Regions from separate parts of the Bradyrhizobium sp. YCK136 genome, predicted to be linked through region 1. Evidence: predicted binding sites of a transcription regulator. Region 1 holds the regulator's gene; each other region holds the start of a gene.
What was found. The regulator PhoB, encoded in region 1, activates phosphate uptake and scavenging genes when phosphate is short. The targets are predictions, from matches to a motif close to TGTCATNNANCTGTCAT.

Region 1 (5,748 bases):
TTCTTCGTGCTGGGCCCGTTCCTGGCCAACACCTTCCAGCCCTTCATGATCAAGATCTTCGACGGCGTTCCTGTCTTGGGCGCAATCTTCGCGGGTCCCCCGTCCTATCTCAGCCTGTTCAACGCCGCGCTGATCCTCGCCATCATGGTGCTGCCCTTCATCACCTCGATCTCGGTCGACGTGTTCAAGACGGTGCCGCCGGTGCTGAAGGAGGCCGCCTACGGCGTCGGCTGCACCACCTGGGAAGTCGTGCGCAGCGTGGTGATCCCCTACACCCGCGTCGGCGTCATTGGCGGCGTCATGCTGGCGCTGGGTCGCGCGCTCGGCGAGACCATGGCGGTGACGTTCATCATCGGCAACTCGTTCCGCATCTCCTCCTCGATCTTCGCGCCGGGCACCACGATCTCGGCGGCGATCGCATCCGAGTTCGCCGAGAGCGACGGCCTGCACCAGTCCGGCCTGATCCTGCTCGGCCTTCTGCTGTTCGTGCTGACGTTCTTCGTGCTCGCAGCGGCACGGCTGATGCTGATGCGGCTGGAAAAGAAGGCGGGGAACTAGCGCCATGAACCCGATCTATTCACGCCGCCGCCGCAAGGACATCGTCGTTCGCGGACTCTGCATCGCCGCCGCCGCCTTCGGCGTCACCTGGCTTGCGCTGATCCTGATCACGCTGCTTTACAACGGCATCGCCGGTCTGAACCTCGAGATTTTCGTGGCAGACACGCCGCCGCCGGGCTCGACCGAAGGCGGCCTGCGCAACGCCATCGCCGGTTCGATCATCATGACCGTGCTCGGCGTCGGCATTGGCGCGCCGCTCGGCCTGTTCGCCGGCACCTATCTCGCGGAGTACGGCCGCAACGACCGCCTGACCTCGGTGATCCGCTTCATCAACGACATCCTGCTCTCGGCGCCCTCGATCATCATCGGTCTGTTCATCTACGGCGCGGTGGTGGTGCCGATGCGCGGCTTCTCGGCGATCGCAGGCAGCCTCGCGCTCGCCGTCATCGTCATCCCGGTGGTGCTGCGCACGACCGAGGACATGCTGCTGCTGGTGCCGAACGCGCTGCGCGAGGCGGCGTCCGCGCTCGGCCTGCCGCGCTCGCTGGTGATCAAGCGGATCGCCTATCGTGCCGCCCGCTCCGGCCTCATCACCGGCGTGTTGCTAGCCACCGCCCGCGTCGCCGGCGAGACCGCGCCGCTGCTCTTCACCGCGCTGTCGAACCAGTTCTTCAGCCTTGGCCTGAACAAGACGATGGCGAACCTGCCGGTCACCATCAACAACTTCGTCCAGAGCCCCTACGCCTATTGGAAGCAGCTCGCCTGGAGCGGCGCGCTGCTGATCACGATTACCGTGCTTGCCCTGAATATTGGCGCGCGCATCCTTGGCGCCGAGAGGACCGCAAAATGAGTGAGCTTTCCGTATCGATGAGCGCGGCCGGTGGGCTGCCCCAGGCGCCGCTGCTGCCGGAAGCGCCGGCCAAGGTGACGGTGCGCAACCTCAACTTCTATTACGGCGAGCACCACGCGCTGAAGAACATCAACCTGACGCTCGGCACCAACCGCGTCACCGCGTTCATCGGCCCGTCCGGCTGCGGCAAGTCGACCCTGCTGCGCATCTTCAACCGGATGTACGACCTCTATCCGGGGCAGCGCGCCACCGGCCAGCTCATGCTCGACCAGACCAACATCCTCGACGGCAAGCTCGACCTCAACCTGCTGCGCGCCCGCGTCGGCATGGTGTTCCAGAAGCCGACGCCGTTCCCGATGACGATCTACGAGAACATCGCCTTCGGCATCCGCCTCTACGAGAAGATCTCGAAGTCCGAGATGGACGACCGCGTCGAGAAGGCGCTGCGCGGCGGCGCGCTTTGGAACGAGGTCAAGGACAAGCTCAACGCCTCCGGCCTGTCGCTCTCCGGCGGCCAGCAGCAGCGCCTCTGCATCGCCCGCACCGTCGCGGTGCGGCCCGAGGTGATCCTGTTCGACGAGCCCTGCTCGGCGCTCGACCCGATCTCGACCGCCAAGGTCGAGGAGCTGATTCAGGAACTGTCCGAGAACTACACGATCGCGATCGTCACCCACAACATGCAGCAGGCGGCGCGCGTCTCCGACAAGACCGCGTTCATGTATCTCGGCGAGCTGATCGAGTTCGACGACACCAGCAAGATCTTCACGTCGCCGAGCGACCGGCGCACGCAGGATTACATCACCGGCCGGTTCGGCTGAGGAGACGGGACATGGGTTCTGAACATACCGCAAAGGCCTTCGACACCGACCTCCAGGAGCTCACCCGGCTCGTCGCCGAGATGGGCGGGATCGCCGAGCGCATGATCGTCGATTCCGTCGACGCGCTGATCCGCCGAGACGTCGCGCTCGGCCAGCGCGTCGTCGCCACCGACACCGAGCTCGACGCGCTGCAGAAGCGCATCGAGGAGCGCGCCGTGCTCACCATCGCCCGCCGCCAGCCGATGGCGGTCGATCTGCGCGAGATCGTCGGCGCCATGCGCGTTGCGACCGATCTCGAGCGCATCGGCGACCTCGCCAAGAACATGGGCAAGCGCGTCGCGGCGCTGGAGACGGATTTTCATCCGCTCAAGCTGTTCCGCGGCCTCGAGCACATGACCGACCTCGTGCAGCAGCAGGTCAAGTCGGTGCTGGACGCCTATGCCGCGCATGATCTGCCGGCGGCGATGGCGGTGTGGAAGGGCGATGAGGAAGTCGACGCCATCTGCACCTCGCTGTTCCGCGAGCTCCTCACCTACATGATGGAGGATCCGCGCAACATCTCGTTCTGCATCCATCTGATGTTCTGCGCAAAGAACATCGAGCGGATCGGCGACCACGCCACCAACATCGCCGAGACCGTGTTCTACATGATCGAGGGCCAGGCGATCACCGACAAGCGACCGAAGGGCGACATGACGACCTTCGCCACGACGGTCCCGAATACCTGAAGACTTAAGGAGCGACGACACCATGGGCGCACGCATTATGGTGGTTGAGGACGAGGAAGCTCTCACCGAGCTTCTCCGCTACAACCTCGAAGGCGACGGCTATGATGTGGAGACGGTGATGCGCGGCGACGACGCCGACACCCGCCTCAAGGAACACATCCCCGATCTGATCGTACTCGACTGGATGCTGCCGGGCCTGTCGGGCATCGAGCTGTGCCGCCGGCTGCGGACCCGGCCCGAGACCAAGCAGCTCCCGATCATCATGCTCACCGCGCGCGGCGAGGAGAGCGAGCGGGTGCGGGGTCTTGCGACCGGCGCCGACGACTACATCGTCAAGCCGTTCTCGGTGCCGGAGCTCCTGGCGCGCGTGAAGGGCCTGCTGCGGCGCGCAAGCCCGGAGCGGCTCGCCACGGTGCTGGCCTATGGCGACATCGAGCTCGATCGCGACAAGCGCCGCGTCGCGCGCTCGGGCCGGCCGATCGACCTCGGCCCGACCGAATATCGCCTCTTGGAGTTCTTCCTGGAGCATCCCGGCCGCGTGTTCTCGCGCGAGCAGCTGCTCGACAGCGTCTGGGGCCGCGACATCTACATCGACGAGCGCACCGTCGACGTCCACATCGGCCGCCTGCGCAAGCTGCTCAATCTCGGCCGCGAGCAGGATCCCATCCGCACCGTCCGCGGCGCCGGCTACGCGCTGGATGATCGCTTTGCGAAGGCGGAGCAGACGTAGGGTTTGCAGGCGTTGGTTTAGCGGGCTACAGCCACACTCTCAGTGTCGTCTCGGACAAGCGTAAGCGCAGATCCGGGACCCATAATCACAGGGCGTGGTTGTCGCGCGAAGAAGGTAACTCCGAGTCCCCGTAGCCACATCTTGCGGTGGTTATGGGTCCCGGATCTGCGCGCGCTTCAGGCGCGCTTGTCCGGGACGACATCGAGTTTGTTGGGCCGTCAACGCGTGACGGCCGTCACTCGATTTCAGAACAAACTCACCGCGAGGGCTTCGCCGGTGCGCGCCGGCGATCCGCGGCGGGCTGATATGCCACGCGCGAGTGCTGCGCGCAGTAGGGCAGGCCCGACAGCGCCCTGCCGCCGCAGAAGAAGAAATCCGGGCTCGAGGGATCGCCGACCGGCCAGTGGCAGGTCGCCTCGTTCAGCTCCAGCAGCGACAGCCGCTGGCTCATCGGCACCACGTTGTCGTAGGTGACCGGTTCGGCCTCCACCTCGACCTCGAAGGCCTGCGCCAGCGCGGTGTTGCCGCGCGCAATGGGGCGGCTCACCCGCATCATGTGCTGCGCGGGGCGCGCCTTGCGCGGCCGCGGAGCCGCCGATGAGGGGCTCTTGGCGCGGCCGGATAGGCCGAGCCTGTGTACCTTGCCGATCACGGCATTGCGGGTCACGTTCCCGAGCTCGGCTGCGATCTGGCTGGCCGACAATCCGGCCTCCCAGAGCTTTTTCAACTGCTCGACGCGATCGTCGGACCAGGTCAAAACCGTCATTGCACCCTTTCCCTCGCCGTGCGGCTGCCATCCTGGCGCCTCGCGGCGAATGCCTAAGCCTCGAAAAACCCGTGCCGTCAGAATCCCTTAAGGCTCGCCGGGCGCGCCGATAACGCCCGAACGTCTACGCCGGTACATGAGGACTTAGAGGATCAGAAACACTGCACGAGATGTCGTATCTGACAAGCCAAACGCTACAATATGGCGTGACTCACGCGCAAGAGTCCGCCGACTCGCTTCCACATGTTCCGTGGCGAAAACCCCGCAATTTCGGCTCCGCAAGACTACGGATTCAGCGTTTCGCGAGGCTTTCGGGCGGCATTGACACCGGTTTCACCAGGCATAAGATAGTGTCACGTGCCGCCCTTAAAAGGCGGCACGTTTCGTTTTCCGGGCCGGTCAATGGTGCGCTGCATGAGCGTGTTCAGGCCGTCCGCAACATCAAGTGATCGTCATGACTAACAGCGCAGCGCCGCATTTGCTTCCCGTTTTCGCCAGATCCGACCTCGGTTTCGAGCGCGGCGAAGGTTGCTGGCTGATTGCGACCAATGGCGATCGCTATCTCGATTTTACCTCCGGCGTCGCCGTGAACGCGCTCGGCCACGCCCATCCCGCGCTGGTCAAGGCGCTGCAGGAGCAGGCCACAAAACTCTGGCACATGTCGAACCTGTTCCAGAGTCCGGACGGCGAGAAGCTCGCGACGCGCCTCTGCAATGAAAGCTTCGCGGACTTCGTGTTCTTCTGCAATTCCGGCGCCGAGGCGCTGGAAGGTGTGATCAAGCTGGTCCGCCATCATCACTTCTCCAAGGGTCATCCGGAACGTTACCGCATCATCACCTTCGAAGGCGCCTTCCACGGCCGCACGCTGGCGACGCTGGCTGCGACGGGATCTGCAAAATATCTCGAAGGGTTTGGTCCGCCGATGGATGGCTTCGACCAGGTCCCGCATGGCGACATCGAGGCCGTGAAGAAGGCAATCGGTCCGCAGACCGCCGGCATCCTGATCGAGCCGATTCAGGGCGAGGGCGGCGTGCGTTCCGCAACACCTGCGTTCCTCCAGGCATTGCGCCAGCTCTGCGACGAGAAGGGCCTGCTGCTCGCCTTCGACGAGGTGCAGACCGGCATGGGCCGCACCGGCGATCTGTTCGCGCATCGGCGTACCGGCGTCACACCTGACGTGATGTCGCTGGCCAAGGCGCTCGGCGGCGGCTTCCCGATCGGTGCGATCCTGGCCACCGCGGACGCGGCGGCCGGCATGGGTCCCGGCTCGCACGGCTCGACCTTCGGCGGCAATCCGC
Region 2 (5,748 bases), 3.0 Mb from region 1:
GCTCCGGCGCGCCGGTTCCCTCGACATCGCGCGGCACGCCGTTGCGGACATGATGGCGGTAGATCGCCAGCATCGCCTCGACATCGCTCTCGCGCGAGGGGCGGACCTGGACCGGCTCGTCATCCGCGCGGATTGCGGCTGTTTCGTTCATCGGCACCTACTCGGCAACGACGTAAGTATAGAGCCCGATACGGCCCTGGGCATCGATCTCCTTGTAGACGCCCTGGATTTCGACGTCGAAGCCCGGGAACGTGTTGAAGCAGGTCTCGAACATCTTGAGATAGTCGACCATGGGCTTGGCGCGTTCCGTCAGCCGCTCGCCGGGCACGATGGTGGCGATGCCGGGCGGATAGACCACGAAGGGCGTGGTGGCGATGCGGCCCGCGATCGCCTCGATCGGCAGATAGTCGACGTCGTTGCGGAACAAATAGCGGGCGGCATCGCGGGGCGACATCGCGATCTCAGGCATGTGCTCGGGCATGAACTGCCGCGCCTGGAGCGCGCTGACATCGGCGGCGCGGAAGAAACGGTGCATGTCGCCGCAGAGATCGCGCAGCCGCACGCCGGCATAGCGCGCCTGCCGCCGCTGGTAGAATTCCGGGATTGCGTCCGCCAGCAACGCATTGTCGTCGTGCAGCCTCTTGAAGGCGACGAGGCCGGAGATCAGCGTGCCGGCCTTGCTCGCCTCGACGCCGGGAGTGAGCAGGAAGAGCAGGGAGTTGAGGTCGTTCTTCTCCGGCACGATGCGGTTCTCGCGCAGATATTGCGCGACGACGGGGGCGGGGATGCCGTGCTCGGCATAGGCGCCGGTGGTGCGATCGAAGCCAGGCGTGAGCAGCGTCAGCTTGTTCGGATCGGTCATGGCAAAGCCTTCCGCGAGATCGGGAAAGCCGTGCCAGTTGGTATCCGGAGAGAGTTGCCACAAGGCGGGATTGGTGGCGAGCTCGTCGGTGGATAGCGTCTCCCAGGCGACGTTGTGGGCGGCACCGGGGCGGCTGACGTCGGGGATGGCGACGCGATCCGGGACGAAGGGCTCGAAGAACCAGCGCCGATCGGGGTTCTGCTCCTTCTCCTCGAACTCACGCCGCATCGCGCGGATCTTCTTGCGCAGCTCGATGCCGAGCCGGATCGTGTCGTCCCACAGCACTTCGCCGGAGCGCCCCTTCATCATCTGCGCGCCGACGTCGAGGGATGCGAACAGCGGGTAGAACGGTGACGTGGAAGCGTGCTGCATGAAGCTTTCGTTGAAGCGGCGGTGCTCGACCCGCCGCTTCTGGCCGCGGATGTGACGGTCCTTGATGTGGATTTGCGAGGCCTGCGAGAAGCTCGCGAGTTGCTTGTGGGTCGACTGCGTCGCGATGATGCCGGGCGCTTCCGGGGGAAGGTTCGCCAGCCCCATGGCGAAACGGCCGGCATAGAGCGGGTGGAATTTCATGAAGCCGGCCCAGGCCTCGTCGAACAGGATGTACTCGCAGAGATGGCCGATGCGCTTCAGGATCATCTCGGCGCTGTGGATCGAGCCGTCATAGGTGCACTGTTCGACCACGGCGACGCGGAACGGCCGTTCCTTGCGCCAGGCGTCGCGATCCCTAACCAGCGGATGGTTGCGGATCGCCTCGCGCAGGGCCTTCTCGTCGAGCATGTCCCAGCGCATCGGGCCGATCAGGCCCCAGGCGTTGCGGATGGTCGGGACGTAGACCGGGATGCCGCCATTGATCATCAGCGCGCCGTGATGAGCGGCCTTGTGGTTGTTGCGGTCGAACAGCACGAGGTCGCCGTCGGTGACGAGCGCGCCGAGCGCGACCTTGTTCGAGGTCGAGGTGCCGTTGAGCACGAAATAGGTCTTCTCCGCGCCGAAGATCGCCGCTGCCTCCTTCTGCGCCTTCAGCGCCGGGCCCTCATGGGTAAGGAGGTCGCCGAGGTCGAGCACGGAATTGTCGAGGTCGTCGCGGAACACGGATTCGCCGAGATGCTCGACGAACACCCGGCCGATGGGGCTGCGATTGTAGAACACGCCGCCATTGTGGCCCGGACAGGTCCAGAGCTGGTTGCCTTCCTCGGCATAGTCGACCAGCGCGCCGAAGAACGGCGTCTTCAGCGTCTCGGCATATTGCTTGAGCCGGCTGATCAGGTTCTTGGCGATGAAGGTCGGCGTCTCCTCGGAGAGGAAGACGTAACCGTCGATGAAGTCGAGCACCTCGACCGGCAAATCCTCGAAGCGCTTGCGCCGGATCAGGAGGATGATCGGGAAGTCGAGGCCGCGGCGCCGCATCAAATTGATCAGCGCCGAGGTCTTGCCCTCCAGGCCCTTCTTGCCCCAGTCCACCACCATGCAGCCGATCGCGGCGTCGGTCTGCACCGCCATCTCCGCGTCCTCCAGCTTGCGGGCCCGGACGACCTCGAAGCCGGAGCGCTGGATCTCCTCGATGATCTGGTTGAAGCGGACGCCTTCGAGGTCGTCGGCGTCGAACACGGGTGCGGCGAACAGGAAGTTGAAGCGCTTGAAATAGTCCATTGTCTGTCCCGAATGTACTGGAGACACAGCTCTCGGCACATTCGATGACAGTTGGATGACAGGATGTGCGGCTGGCGTTTCGCCTCTCCCCGCTTACGGGGAGAGGCCGGATTGCGCAGCAATCCGGGTGAGGGGGAGCTTCCGCGAGTCCGACTATCACCGCCTTTGTGGGTGCAGCCCCTCACCCCAAGCCCTCTCCCGTAAGAACGGCGAGAGGGAGAAGTCCGTTACCGCTTGGCCTCGCTGAACACCACCGTCGGCACGGCGCGGTTGACGACTTCGCGCAGCGCGAAGCTCGATTGCACCCGCGCGACGCGCGGCAATCGCGACAGCTCGGTGCGGTGGATGCGCTCGAAATCCTCGATGTCGCGCGCGAGCACGATCAGGATGTAGTCGTCGGTGCCCGACATCAGGAAGCAACGCACGACGGAGGGGCATTTCACCACCTCCGCCTCGAACGCTTTCAGCGCCTCGTCGCTCTGGCTCTCCAGCGCAATGCGCACCAGCACCGTCGTGGTGAGGCCGAACTGCGCCAGGTCGAGCGCGGCCTGATAGGCCTGGATGTAGCCGTCGTCCTCCAGCGCCTTTTGCCGCCGCGCCAGCGCCGTGCTGGATAGTCCGACCTTGTTGGCAAGCTCGGTGTGGCTGGCCCGCGCGTTGGTCGTGAGTTCCGCGAGGATGGCGAGGTCTTTCCGGTCGAGGGCCAATGTTTCGTTTCCAGCGTGAAAGGGCACTTCGGCGCCGGAAACCGGCGCGGAGATCGCGAAACTAGCTGATATTTGCACGAAACCAAACTGGACCCGTCGCTACCATGGCGAGGTGAATCAAGACGTTGGAAGGAGCCCAGGATGCGTGTCGGTGTGCCCAAGGAGATCAAGGTGCAGGAATATCGCGTCGGGCTCACCCCGGGCGCGGTCCGTGAATATGTCGCGGCCGGGCATCAGGTGACGGTCGAGACAGGCGCTGGCAGCGGCATCGGTGCTTCTGACGAGGTCTATCGGCGGGCAGGGGCGGAGATCGCCGGGAGCGCCCGCGACGTCTTCGCCAGTTCCGACATGATCGTGAAGGTGAAGGAGCCGCAGAAGAGCGAATGGACCCAGCTTCGCGAAAGCCAGATCCTGTTTACTTACCTCCATCTTGCACCGGACCCCGAACAGGCCAAGGGCTTGCTCGCCTCCGGCTGTACGGCGATCGCCTATGAAACCGTCACCGACGCGGCCGGTCACCTCCCCCTGCTTGCGCCGATGAGCGAAGTCGCCGGCCGCCTCGCCATCGAGGCCGCTGGCGCCGCGCTCAAGCGGTCGGCCGGCGGTCGCGGGCTTTTGCTGGGCGGCGTGCCCGGCGTGCAGCCGGCGCGGGTCGTCGTGCTCGGCGGCGGCGTGGTGGGAACACAGGCCGCGCGCATGGCCGCGGGCCTTGGCGCGGAGGTCACGGTGATCGATCGCTCGATTCCCCGGCTGCGCGAGCTGGACGATGTCTTTCTCGGACGGGTGCGCACCCGCTTTTCAACCATCGAGGCGGTCGAGGAGGAGGTCTTTGCCGCCGACGTCGTGATCGGTGCGGTGCTGGTGCCGGGCGCGAGCGCGCCCAAACTCGTCACGCGCGCGATGCTGAAATCGATGCGGCGGGGCGCGGTGCTGGTCGATGTCGCCATCGACCAGGGCGGTTGCTTCGAGACCTCTCATGCGACCACGCACACGGACCCGACCTACGAGGTCGACGGCGTCGTGCATTATTGCGTCGCCAACATGCCGGGTGCGGTGCCTGTCACGTCGAGCCAGGCGCTGAACAACGCGACGCTGCCGTTCGGCCTGATGCTCGCGAACAAGGGTTTTACGGCGGTGCTGGAGAACCCGCATTTGCGCAACGGCCTGAATGTCCACCGTGGCCGCATCACCAACAAGGCGGTCGCGGAAAGCCTCGGGCTGGAGTTCGCTCCGGTGGAGACCGGGCTCGCGGCGTAGACGGGCCGCCAGTTCCGTCATTGCGAGCGTAGCGAAGCAATCCAGAGTATCTCCACGCAAAGATTCTGGATTGCTTCGCTGCGCTCGCAATGACGACGTGGAGAGAGGGTGCGCCGACGTTGTGGGCGCCATCAACTCTACGCCTTCGTCAGCCTGTACTGCCCAAGATCCGGATCATGCGTCATGCGCCAGTAATCCACGAAGCGCCAGGGCATGGCGGAAAACACGCGGCCGCTTGAGTTGCGATAGTAAGTCGTCATGCCCGGATGGGTCCAGATCATGCCCTCGTGCTCGGCGTCGACCTTGCGGACGTAATCGTCGAGCACGTCCGGACGGACGTCGATCGCTGCGACATCGCGCGCGATCATGTCGGCCAGGCACGCCGAGATGTAGCGGCTCTGGCACTCCGACTGGAAGATGACGCTGCCGCCATGCGCGGGACCTGAGTTCGGGCCGAGCATGCAGAAGAAGTTGGGGAAATCAGGCACGGTAAGGCCGAGGAACGCGGTCGGATTGTCGTTGCCCCAGGCCTCGCGCAAATTCTTGCCGTTGCGGCCGCTGATGTTCAGGCGCGCCGCCATCTCCGTGACCTTGAAGCCGGTCGCGACCACGATGATATCCGCGGGGCGGTGCTTGCCGTCCGCGGTGACGATGCCGCCCTGGTCGAAACGGTCGATCGCGTCGGTGACGAGCTCCACGTTCGGTCGCGTCAACGTCTTGAACCAGTTGTTGTCGAGCAGGATGCGCTTGCCGTAAGGCGGATAGGTCGGCACGCATTTTTCGATCAGGTCGGGGCGGTCCTTCAGCTCGGTGAGGATGAAGTCGGTCAGCTCCTGCCGGTGGCGGTCGTTGCCCTTGTTGACGGCGCGCTCCGGATGCGGCCAGGCCGGGTCCTTGCGCAGGAACGGCAGCAGGCCGTCGCCATAGCGCCAGAACATGTTGAAGCGATACCACTGCACATAGAACGGCAGATGCGCCAGCAGCCAGCGCGCACCCTCGCTGATCGGGTCGGAATAGCCCTTCACCGGCCGCGCCCATTGCGCGCTGCGCTGATAGACGGTGACCGAGGCAACACGGCCGGCAATCGCCGGCACCAGCTGCATCGCGGTCGCGCCGGTGCCGATCACGGCGACATGCTTGCCGTCCAGATCGATATCGCCGGACCATAGCGCCGAATGCAGGATCGTGCCCTTGAAGCTTTCTTCGCCTTTGAAGCGCGCGCGGGAGGGATCGTTGAGCTGGCCGATCGCGCTGACCAGCGCGGTGGAT
Region 3 (5,748 bases), 800 kb from region 1:
GCTGAGCACGGTGGCGCGCCGGGTCAGGAACAGCCGCAGGCCGTCCTTGGTGGAGATCGGGTGCTCCTCGGTGATCATCCCGCGCTTCTTGATCGCAGCCTCGTCGCGCGCGATGATCAGCTTGGCTTCCTTGGGATTGAAGATGTCGGACGCGGTCAGGCCCGTGGCTTCCTCGCGCCTGCGGTTGAGGATCGTCTCGGCGCTGCGGTTGGCGAGCAGATAGCGGCCGTCCTTGACCTGCTCGACGATCAGCGCCACCGGGATGTTGTCGACGACGAGCTCGAGGAATTTCTTGGTGCTCTCCAGCTCCTGCGACAGTGAGCGGCGGTCGGTGATGTCCTCGAACACGAGCATCAGGAATTCGGGCTTGTTGTTCTCGTTGCGGACCACGATCCGGATCGAGGCAACCATGCGCCGTTCACCGCCGCGGTCGACCTCGAACTCATTACGGAACTGGCCGTCCGGCGAATTGAGCGCCGCCCGGTCGGTCGCCTCGATGCTGGCCGCTGAGACGGGGGCAAACAGCTCGCGCGCGTTCTTGCCGACGACCTGGTCCCGCGTAAACCCCCAGAACCGCTCATAGGCGGTGTTGGCGAAGATGTAGCAGCCGTCCTCGATGTTCTTCGCGGCAACGCAGGCCGGCACGTTGTCGAGCACCGTTTCCAGGAACTGCTTGGTCGAGGCGAGCTGCCGCGACAGCCTGCGCTCCTCGCTGACGTCGAGATGCGTCGCCACCGAGCCGCCGTTCGGCAGCACGAAGTATTTTACCAGGATGGCCCGGCCGTCAGGCAGTTCGGTGATCAGACCGTTGCCGCTTGCCGCCTTCTCGTAGAATTCCTTATCGGAGACGCCACCAAGGACCCCGCGCTTGCGCCGCAGCTCGAGGATGTCGTGGCCGTTCATGTCGGCCCACAGATCCGACCGTGACAGGCCATAGATCTCGAGATAGCGGTCATTGCAGAAGATGACGCGCCGCTGCGCATCGGTCATCACCACGCCCTGGTTGAGATTGTTCATGGCGGAGGAGACGAAGGCGTTGCGCCGCAGCTGCAACCGCCTGGTCCGGCGCAGCGCGGAGTGGATCCACAACGCGATTGCCACCAGGAACGCACAGACGACGATGCCCCCGATCAGGGCTTCCCAGATCAGGTTGGGATCGAGGTTGTCGAGCGAGCTCGGCGGGGCGAAGCTGTCCGACAGCGCAAAGGCACGCGCAGGCGCGACCGTGCCGATCAGGCACACAACGGCCTGCACAGCAATCAGAATCGTGCTGTCCGCGTGCCAGTTCTTCTCAGCCATCAGCCACCCGCGATTTCAACGTCGGATTGTCTGGCCTCACGGGTTTGGATCGGGTAAACGCCTGTACGCGCAACAGAAAAATGTCACGTTAAATACGGCAATTGCCCTGACATGATAAATGCTTCCTTAACGGAAAATGACCCCGCGCCCTCGTTCCCGGGCTTGATGCCACCGGCGCTTCCAGCGGACCTCCTGCACAACCATGGATAGGGTCGACTGCATCGTCATCGGAGCCGGCGTGGTCGGGCTCGCGGTGGCTCGAAGGCTGGCCCAGGCCGGGCGCGAGGTCATCGTGCTCGAGGAAGCCGAGGCCATCGGCACCATCACCTCCTCGCGCAACAGCGAGGTGATCCATGCCGGCATCTACTACCGCGCCGGAAGCTGGATGGCGCGCATGTGCGTCAGCGGCAAGCACGCGCTCTACCGCTACTGCGGCGAGCGCGGCATCCCGCACAAGAATTGCGGCAAGCTGATCGTCGCGACCAATGCGAAGGAAACCGAGAAGCTGCAATCGATCAAGGCGCACGCCGAGGCCAATGGCGTGCTCGACATGCAGTTGCTCACGGGCGAGGCCGCACGCGCGCTGGAGCCGGCGCTCGCCTGCGACGCCGCGCTGCTCTCGCCCTCGACCGGCATCATCGACAGCCACGCCTACATGCTCTCGCTGCGCGGCGAGGCCGAGGAAGCCGGCGCGGCCTTCGCGTTTCACACCCCGCTGATCCGTGCCAAGGCGGCCGCCGGCATGATCGAGGTCGAGGCCGGCGGCGAGGCACCGATGGCGCTGCAATGCAGCCTCCTCGTCAACGCTGCGGGCCTCGCGGCGACAACGGTGGCGCGCAATATCGACGGCATGCCGCTGGACCGGATTCCGCTGGCCTATCTGGCCAAGGGAAATTACTTCAGCTGCAACGCCAAGGCGCCGTTCTCGCACTTGATCTATCCGGTGCCCGAGCCCGGCGGCCTCGGCGTGCATCTGACGCTGGACATGGCGGGGCAGGCGCGTTTCGGCCCTGACGTCGAGTGGATCGAGACGATCAACTACGAGGTCGATCCGTCACGCGCCGAGCGCTTCTATCCGGCGATCCGGAGATACTGGCCGACGCTGCCTGACGGCGCGTTGATGCCGAGCTATTCGGGCATCCGCCCGAAGATCGTGCCGCCGGCGGTCGCCACGCAGGATTTCCTGATGCAGGGTCCGCGCGATCACGGCGTGGCAGGCCTGATCAACCTGTTCGGCATCGAATCGCCGGGACTGACGTCCTCGCTCGCGATCGCCGATCACGTCGCCGAGCTCGCAAATATCTAAAGCGTCTTCAAGCGAAGCGGATACCACTTCGCGCAAAGAAGAAAACGCGTCCAAACAAGAAGCCGGAGCTATTTCCGTTCCGATTCCGTCGGAACGGAAATAGCTCTGGACGCCGCGCAAATGTCCTTGCGCGGCTTCGCATCTTCCAACAGGGATGAGCGCAACAGCACTCACCCCTGCCTGAAGGGGTACGATCAAACTCTACGCTGAATACGGGGTTTACTAGTGAAGCGTGTCGCCAGTGTGCTTCAGACGCTCGATCTGGTCCTTGACCATCAACTTCCGGCGCTTCAACTCAACAATTTGCAGGTCGTCTGTTGAAAGGTGCACGAGAGCTTCGTGCAATTCGTTTTCGAGAGTTTTATGCTTCCGTTCCAATTCAACCAGATGTGCCTGAATTGTCATTCGAAACCTCCTCGGTAGGGGTGACCTTGGATTCAATCCGGACGACGAAGTGTACATCACCGATTCGTTCTGTCGATGGATATCCGTCGTCGTCGTGTCATTTTTGAAAATTCATATGTAGCGAAGCGTGAGTAAGGAACCGCGCTGGGAAAAATCCATGATATCAATGCGCTTGCGCAGCGCCGCAGCGAACCGTCGAAATATCTTGCGAGAGATCGGTGAGCGACGGCCCGAGATCGCTTGCGGTCACGGCGCGCAAGGACGATAATTTCCACAGGGCATCCACAGCCTTAATCTCACGACTATCGGTTTTTCGGCCACCGCAGACATGACCCATGAAGACGAGAGCGAACTCGAAGCCGAGCTCGCCCGGTTGCAGCAGGAACACCGAGATCTCGACGCGGCGATCGATGCACTGCATCAATCGCCTGCCCCCGACCTATTGCGGTTACAGCGGCTGAAGAAGCGCAAGCTGTTGTTGCGCGACCGCATCGCCTTCATCGAAGACCAGATCACGCCCGACATCATCGCCTGATCCCCAGCGGGCTTTTCGCGGCGGGGCGAGCCGGGTGAATCCTCTTGACTCCAAAAGAACAAAATAGGAACATTCAGGCACCAAACGCCCCCAGGAAACGCCCCAGAGAAACGCCCAAGGAACCTAGCAAGGACAACGCAGATGTCGGCAACCGCCCTTTTGGACAACAGCCATTATGAACAGGCCTGCGATCGGGCGATCGCGTTGTGCGACGGCAATCTGCGCAGCACCATCAAGGCGCTGATCATGGCCAACGAATATCTGGAGGCGGAGCTCGAGGAATTGCAGGCGGCGATTTCAGCCGGCTGCATTCCGGAGACCTCTCGCAGCAAGGCGCGGAGCAGCGCCGCCTGATGTTGATGATCGGAGCAACGCCATGTCGGACGTCACCTACTACGTTGCAATGCCCTTCCTGATCGATGACGACGGATCGCCGGTCGCCGGCGCCGCGGAGGAATGTCAGTCCTCGACGGCCGCGCTGCGGCGCGCCGAAATTCTGGCGCGCGGCGCCGGCCACATCGGCGCGGTCGCATTTTGCCGCAGCGGCGATCCCATGACCGGCGAATTCGGCGACGCGACGCTGCTGCGCAAATTCGGCAACGTGCCGGAAGATCTGGCCACGTTGTAGGGCATTTATTGTTTGAGCATGATCTCCGCGCAAACGCGTTTCGCATTTGTCGCGAGGAAAATCGCTGCACACTTTGCGCTAGCGCGGCCCTTCGGGTCCGGATCATGCTCAGTTGCTGACCAGCCTGATCCGCGGCTCGTGCCGCCGGCGCGCCTTGCGCACATACATTGCGGCATCCGCCTCCTCCAAGGCGCGGCCTGCGTCGGAATGCGCCCCCAGCAACGCGACGCCGGCGGAGGCGCCCGCGGTCACATTCTGGCTGCGGAAGACGAAGGATAATTCGTCGATCGCCTGCTCGAAGGCCGCGGCCTTCGCCTTGGCATCGGTCTCGTTGAGATTCCACAGCAGCAGCGCGAACTCGTCGCCGCCGAGCCGGCCGACTACGTCGGAGGCGCGGACCTGCCGCGTCAGCGCGCCGACGATCGCCTTGAGCACCTCGTCGCCGGCGGCGTGGCCGAAGGAATCGTTGATAGGCTTCAGCCGATCGACATCGAGCACGATCAGCGCGCCGGTGGCGCGATAGCGCTTCATGTAGGCGATGGCGCGTGTGAGCTCGCGCTCGAAGCCGCGCCGGTTCGGAATCTCGAGCAGGAAATCGGTGTCGGCGGCAGCTTCCAGTTCCGCGACCCGCCGCTCCGCCGCCTTGAGCTTGCTCCGCAGCCCGCGGATGATCTTTGCACTGTCCTTGGTGCCATCAAGCGACGCTCCGCGCTGCGGCGGCTTGGCCGGACGCTTGGTGGCAGGTTTGGACCGGCTGGCGCTGATTTTCCGGCCCTTTTTGGCCTTCGCAGCGCTCGCCCTTTTTGGTTTCTTCATGGGCATCCTGCTCAATGAAGGCTTGCGGGGATTCACCAAGACAGGATAGTGCATTCCCTTCTCCTTGCCACCGCCTTGCGAGCCGCCGGTCGGAACCGTTAATCTGGCCTATGTTTCTGTTTTCCCGAGCACAATTAACGTCATGACCGCGCCGATCGCCATCATCATGGGAAGCCAGTCGGACTGGGACACGATGCGGCATGCCGCCGACACGCTGGAGGCGCTCGGCGTTGCCGCCGAGACCCGCATCGTTTCGGCACACCGCACACCCGACCGGCTGGTCGCTTTCGCCAAGGGCGCGAAGGCGGCGGGTTACAAGATCATCATCGCCGGTGCGGGCGGCGCTGCACATTTACCGGGCATGGCGGCGGCGCTGACGGAGCTCCCGGTCTTCGGTGTTCCCGTCGAATCGAAGACGCTCAAGGGCGTCGATTCGCTCTATTCGATCGTGCAGATGCCCGCGGGCATCCCGGTCGGCACCCTTGCCATCGGCAAGGCCGGCGCGATCAACGCGGCGCTGCTTGCTGCCGCCGTGCTGGCGCTGTCCGACCCAGCCTTGTCCGACCGCCTCGCCGCCTGGCGCAAGGCACAGACCGAGGCGGTCGCCGAGCGCCCGGAGGACAAGGCGTGACTGACGCAAAGCAGGTGAAGCTGAAGCCCGGCGACACCATCGGAATCCTCGGCGGCGGACAATTGGGGCGGATGCTGGCCATGGCCGCGGCGCGGCTCGGACTGCGCTGCCAGGTGTTCTCGCCCGAT
Region 4 (5,748 bases), 2.7 Mb from region 1:
GCGCGGCGTTGCGCGGGGCGCCGAGCGCCTCGTATTGGTGATCGGTGAACAGCGGCGGCAGGCCGTCGCGGGTCGGTGCCGAGGTGTGGCAGCCGGCGCAATTGGCCTTGTCGGGATCGTTGAACGCTTGCAGCCCGCGCAGCTCGCCCTCGGACAGCCGCGCCTTGCCCTCGAGCCAGTAGTCGTACTTGCTGGTGTAGGGATGGAAGCTCGGCTCCTCGACCTGATAGCGCGCCACCGCGAACATCGCTTCCGCGATCAGCAGCCGCTGATTGTCGAGCACGCGGGCGCTGAACAGCTCGACGAAGCGGCTGGCGTAAGAGGCGCGGCGCAGCTTGCCTGCGACGATCTCGGCGCTGCCGCCGTCCATCTCGTTGGGATCGAGCAGCGGAAACAGCGCCTGGTCCTGCAACGTATCGGCGCGGCCGTCCCAGAACAGGCCGCCTTGCGGCACGATGTTCGCCGACGCGCCGCTACCGCCCGCGGTCTTGGTGGTGCGCGCAGCCTGCTGGCCGAGCGCGGCCATCTGCGCGAGGTCGATGACGTTGTCGTCGTCGCCCCTGTCGGGGCCGATGCTGAAATTCGGATGGCGATCGAGATATGTCAGCGACGGCACCGCGCGTGCACCCGGGCGCGACAAGGTCGCGCCGCCGAGCATGACCGGCCCGTCATTGGGCGGACCGTAGGCGTGATCCGGGCTGTGACAGGACGCGCATGACAGCGCGCCCGAGGACGACAGCGAAGCGTCGTAAAAAATTTCCCTGCCGAGCTGCGCCATCGCCGAGAGCGGAGCGGCCGGCGGACGCATGAGACGAACCGGGTTCGGATTCGCACCCGCGGGATTTGCTTCCGCAAATCCCTGCGTCGCGACGGCAAGGACGGCGCCGGCCAGACAAAGCAGACCGGCGCCGAAAAGCCACATGGTGCGGCTGTTCATATGACCTTGCGTCTTAGTGATGGTGATGCTCGTCCGGCGGGCTGGTCATGACAGTGCCGGAGGTCGGGTCAAGGAACAGCGCGTCCACCCGGAGATCGTGGCGATGATCATGATCGAAGTCGAACAGGTCCATGATCGACCCGGCGCTGGCGTCGAACGAGCCGCCGCCGAGACGCTGGCCGCGCAGCCAATTGTCCTCGATGAACCGCACCACCGAGGCCTGCGAAATGTAGGTGTGGCTGACGAAGTTCGTCCTCGCATAGGGCGAAACCACGATGAAGGGAACGCGGGTGCCCGGACCGCAGCGGCCGTTCACCGGCTTGCCGCTAAGCCCCTTCGGCGCCGGCTGCTTCTGCGGGCCGAGACCGCACAGGCCCGGACCGTTGACCTGGTCGGCGGTCGGATCGTAGGAGGCGCTCTTCGGCGCGACGTATTGGTGATCGTACCAGCCGTCGGAGTCGTCATAGGTGATGATGACCGCGGTCTCGCGCCACTCCGGTTGCTTCTGGAGGAAGTTGATCAGCTCGACATTGCCGACCTGCTCGTCGAGCGGGTCGGAGTAGCCGGCGTGACCGTCCTGGAAGGCCGGCATCTTGATGTAGGACACGGCCGGGAAATGGCCGGCCTTCACCGCGGCGTAGAAGTCCTCGAGATCGTAATTGTGGTTGGCCGGATCGACCTTGCCGTTGAAGTCGTGGGTATGGCCGATCGCGTGGACCGAGCTCGGCCGCGCATGGGTCGGGTTGGCGGTCGACTTGTAGTACTGGAACCAGGCATGGTGCGGAATGTAGTCCGCGGTGGTGCCGTTGACGGTGCTGGAGAACGTGCTGCGCGCGCAGCCCGTTGTACCATTGGCGTTCTTGAGCGTCAGGTCGAAGCCGCCCATGAAGCTGCCCCAACTGATGTGCTCGGCGTTGAGCAGGTCGCCGATGTTCTTGCCGTCCATCAGGATCGTGCTGGTCGTGCTCGAGCAGGCGTCGATGCCCGGATCCGTGTCGCCGACCAGCGTCAGGCCGCCCTGGCCGTCGGGAACGGTCTGCGTCGAGATGCCGACGATGTTCTTGGCACCGTTGGTCTGGCCGGAGATCACCTCGAGCATGCCAGGCGTCGACGGACCAAAGGTGTCGGTCCAGTGATTGTCGCTCATGGCGAAGTGCTGGGCGTAGTTCCAGAAGGCCGTGACGGTGTTGCCGTCGAAATAGCCCATCACCTGGCCGTTGGTGCCGAACGCGCCGGCGCCGCCGGCCGTGCCGCGGCCGGTGAATTTCGGGAACAGGTCTTCCTTGCCGTTGTCCACCGCCTGCTGCTCGGGCGTGTAGGCATGGTTCTGCGAGCGCGTGTTGGCCTGGGTGCGGTCGAGACGGAACGGATCCGTCGCGCCGGTGCCGTTGGCCGGGCTGTTGTTCGGGTTGTTGACCAGCAGGTTCGCCGTGACGAGGTTGTTGACCTTCGGCGTGTGCGGCTTCGGCACGAAGGGTATAGAGCCGGACGGATTGGCCGCGTTCGGATAGGTCGCGAAATAATGGTCGAACGAGCGGTTCTCGTTGAAGATGATCACGAGATGCTTGATCGGCGTCTCGGTGTGGATGTCATGCGGATGACGGTGACGATCGTGATCATGATCGCGGTCCCGACCGAAATCGTCCGCGAGAACAGGCATGGCGCATGCGAGTGCCGTCGCGGCCGCGAAAATCGCGGCCGTCGTCAGAAATCTGGATTTCATTGTTGTGTTGCCCCGAAGGATTGACGCCGACCCCGGGAACGTTAATGGCGCGCGATGACAGAGCTGTGTCAGTTTGACGCAAGAGACACTTTGCGCAGTTGTTCAGACAAGATTTTCTACACGGGCGATTTGCCCGAAGCTGCCTTCCTCGACCCTCATGGTGAGGAGTCCGCCACAGCGGGCGTCTACTCGGTGCGGATCGGAGAATCCTTCAGGCCATTGTTGTCATAGGCCTTGCGCAAGGTGCCGTTGATCGTCGCCTCGTTCATGAATTTGGTGACGAAGGTCAGCGCCAGGCTGTGGCCGAGCGGCACCGCGACGGCTGTCACCGTCTTCTTGAACGTCTCGTCCAGCACCTTTGTACCGGGAATCTTCTGCGCCATCTTGTTGAGCTGGTCGCGCGACAGCGCGAAGGCGTCGATCTCGCCGCTCTTCAGGAGGCCGAAGATCTCGTCATAGGTCTGATAGCCGGTGACCTCAGCGTTCCTGAGATGCGCGACAGCGCCACGCATGGTGGTGGTGGCGTTGACGGCCGCGACCTTGATGCCGGGCTGGCGAGCGAGGCAAAATTGGTCACGTTCGAACCAGCCTTGACGATGTAGGTGGCGTCCGCGACCTCGTAGATCGGCCCGAACATCATCTTGCTCTCGCGCTCGGGGTCCTTTGGCAGCCAGGTGACATCCCAGGTGCCTTTGCTGGCCGCATCGGTGATCTGTCCGGAATTTTGGTGCACGACATATTCGACACCAACGCCGAGCTGGGCCGCCATCTCCTTGCCGAGGTCCACCGGCACGCCGGCATAGCCGGTTTCCGTCCTGGTCGACCAGAATGCGCCGCCTGCGGGGCTGATTGCGATCGCGACCCGCAGCTTACCGGTCGGCGCGATCTCGTCCTTCAGCCCATCGGCTAGCGCGGGCATGGCAACCGCCGCCGCGAGAACGAGACCGGAGAGGGCCGATTGGACGGACGCGGACATGTCATGTTCTCCTCGCGTTTTCTTGTTCTCGTCGTCCCGACCGCTTCGCTTCCGCCACACGACCTTTGACACAATTCTGGTCGATCGTGCGCGCGGTGAAAAGCGGTTTGTCATGACAAACCTGTCAAAGGCCACACCGCCGTTCGCCGTGCAAGGCCGACGACCGCCATGGCTATGGTGTTCCACGGCCGGACATTTGTTGGTAGCCTGCCGCACCGACAGACAGCAATCGGGGGCCACCGAATGACGCGCGCGAATCCCGCATCTCCCGCACATCGCAATGGAGCGTGGAGACATGTTGGACGGGCGCTAGCCGCCACGGCCGCCGTGATCGCGCTCGCCGGCTGCGAGGACAAGAACGCCTACGTGGCTCCGCCCCCGCCCAAGGTGGACGTGGCGACGCCCGTGCAGCGGCCGGTGACGCGCTATGTCGAGGCCACCGGCAACACCGCGCCGATCAAGAATGTCGACTTGGTGGCGCGCGTGCAGGGTTTCCTGCAGTCGATCGACTACCAGGACGGCACCTTCGTCAAGCAGGGCACCCAGCTCTTTACCATCGAGCCCGAGACCTACAAGCTGAAGCTCGAGCAGGCCCAGGCGGCCGAGGCCGGCGCCCAGGCCTCGCTCCGGCAGGCGGAGGCCGACTTCAAGCGGCAAAGCGATCTGGTGCAGCGGCAGGCGGTCTCGCAGGCCACCCTCGACACCTCGACGTCAACGCGCGAAAACGCGCAGGCCAATCTCCTGCAGGCGCAGGCCAACACCAGGATCGCCGAGGTCAACTACGGCTACACCAAGGTCACCGCGCCGTTCGACGGCGTCGTCAGCGCCCACATGGTCTCGATCGGCGAGCTCGTCGGCGTCTCCTCCCCGACCCAGCTCGCGACCATCGTCGCGATGGACCCGATCTGGGTGAACTTCACCGTCAACGAGCAGGACGTGCTACGCATCCGCGCCGAAGCGGCCCGCCGGGGACTGACGCCCACCGACCTCAAGCAATTTCCGATTCAAGTCGGCCTCCAAAACGAAACCGGCTATCCGCATGAAGGCAAGCTCGACTACGTCTCGCCGACTCTCAACCAGTCGACCGGTACGCTTGCCGTGCGCGGCCTCGTCCCCAACGACAAGCGGGTGCTGCTGCCCGGCTATTTCGTCCGCGTCCGCGTGCCCTTCGACCAGGAGAAGGGCGCGCTCCTCGTTCCCGATACCGCGCTCGGCAGCGACCAGGGCGGCCGCTATCTGCTGGTGGTCAATGGCGACAACGTCGTCGAGCAGCGCAAGGTGCAGATCGGCCCCACCGATAACGGCCTGCGCGTGATCGAGAGCGGGCTGAAGCCGGACGACCGCGTCGTGATCGCGGGGCTGCTGCGGGTGATCCCGGGCCAGAAGATCGACCCGCAAGTGACGAAGATCGAGCAGCCGCAGGCGTCTGCCAAGTAGGAGCTGCCTGCCATGATCTCAAAATTCTTCATCGAGCGGCCGGTCCTCTCGAACGTCATCGCACTGCTGATGATCCTGATCGGCGGCGTCGCGCTGTTCAACCTCGCGATCGCGCAATACCCCGACGTGGTGCCGCCGACCGTGCAGGTCACCACGCGCTATCCCGGCGCCAGCGCCAAGACCGTGATCGACACGGTAGCCCTGCCGATCGAACAACAGGTCAATGGCGTCGAGGACATGCTCTACATGCAGTCCTACAGCGGCTCCGACGGCACCTATACGCTGACCGTGACCTTCAAGATCGGCACCGACCTCAACTTCGCGCAGGTGCTGGTGCAGAACCGCGTCTCCAGCGCGCTGTCGCAACTGCCGACGTCCGTGCAGAACCAGGGCGTCACCGTCCAGAAGAAATCGACCTCGATCCTGCTGTTCGTGACACTGACCTCGCCGGACTCCCGGTTCGACAGTCTCTATTTGAGCAACTACGCCACCATCAACATCCGCGACGAGCTCTCGCGCCTGCCCGGCGTCGGCAACGTCACGGTGTTCGGCGCAGGCCAGTATTCGATGCGGGTGTGGCTCGACCCGAACAAGCTGCAAGTCCGTGGCCTCGTGCCGCAGGACGTGATCCAGGCGATCCAGCAGCAGAGCCAGCAGGTCTCCGCCGGCCAGGTC

Region 2: the regulator PhoB is predicted to act here: its motif matches at 2,560-2,576, upstream of ACFLEY_RS30515 (Orn/Lys/Arg decarboxylase N-terminal domain-containing protein).
Region 3: the regulator PhoB is predicted to act here: its motif matches at 3,095-3,111, upstream of ACFLEY_RS40955 (YdcH family protein).
Region 4: the regulator PhoB is predicted to act here: its motif matches at 2,715-2,731, upstream of ACFLEY_RS10205 (phospholipase C).

What each region holds. Positions count from the first base shown of each region.
Region 1 is NZ_CP172424.1:9,280,230-9,285,977, reverse strand. Features, by position in the region: gene pstC (phosphate ABC transporter permease subunit PstC) at 1-558, shown strand, start outside; gene pstA (phosphate ABC transporter permease PstA) at 563-1,408, shown strand; gene pstB (phosphate ABC transporter ATP-binding protein PstB) at 1,405-2,226, shown strand; gene phoU (phosphate signaling complex protein PhoU) at 2,238-2,954, shown strand; gene phoB (phosphate regulon transcriptional regulator PhoB) at 2,977-3,684, shown strand; gene ACFLEY_RS44975 (GcrA family cell cycle regulator) at 3,941-4,450, opposite strand; gene ACFLEY_RS44970 (aspartate aminotransferase family protein) at 4,905-5,748, shown strand, end outside.
Region 2 is NZ_CP172424.1:6,301,941-6,307,688, reverse strand. Features, by position in the region: gene ACFLEY_RS30520 (GNAT family N-acetyltransferase) at 1-151, opposite strand, end outside; gene ACFLEY_RS30515 (Orn/Lys/Arg decarboxylase N-terminal domain-containing protein) at 158-2,515, opposite strand; gene ACFLEY_RS30510 (Lrp/AsnC family transcriptional regulator) at 2,743-3,222, opposite strand; gene ald (alanine dehydrogenase) at 3,364-4,479, shown strand; gene ACFLEY_RS30500 (NAD(P)/FAD-dependent oxidoreductase) at 4,617-5,748, opposite strand, start outside.
Region 3 is NZ_CP172424.1:8,481,322-8,487,069, forward strand. Features, by position in the region: gene ACFLEY_RS40945 (EAL domain-containing protein) at 1-1,299, opposite strand, end outside; gene ACFLEY_RS40950 (NAD(P)/FAD-dependent oxidoreductase) at 1,502-2,605, shown strand; gene ACFLEY_RS40955 (YdcH family protein) at 2,828-3,010, opposite strand; gene ACFLEY_RS40960 (YdcH family protein) at 3,339-3,545, shown strand; gene ACFLEY_RS40965 (hypothetical protein) at 3,687-3,899, shown strand; gene ACFLEY_RS40970 (hypothetical protein) at 3,922-4,173, shown strand; gene ACFLEY_RS40975 (GGDEF domain-containing protein) at 4,282-4,989, opposite strand; gene purE (5-(carboxyamino)imidazole ribonucleotide mutase) at 5,132-5,620, shown strand; gene ACFLEY_RS40985 (5-(carboxyamino)imidazole ribonucleotide synthase) at 5,617-5,748, shown strand, end outside.
Region 4 is NZ_CP172424.1:2,169,559-2,175,306, reverse strand. Features, by position in the region: gene ACFLEY_RS10210 (cytochrome-c peroxidase) at 1-937, opposite strand, end outside; gene ACFLEY_RS10205 (phospholipase C) at 951-2,660, opposite strand; partial or broken gene ACFLEY_RS10200 (ABC transporter substrate-binding protein) at 2,846-3,636, opposite strand; gene ACFLEY_RS10195 (efflux RND transporter periplasmic adaptor subunit) at 3,880-5,073, shown strand; gene ACFLEY_RS10190 (efflux RND transporter permease subunit) at 5,086-5,748, shown strand, end outside.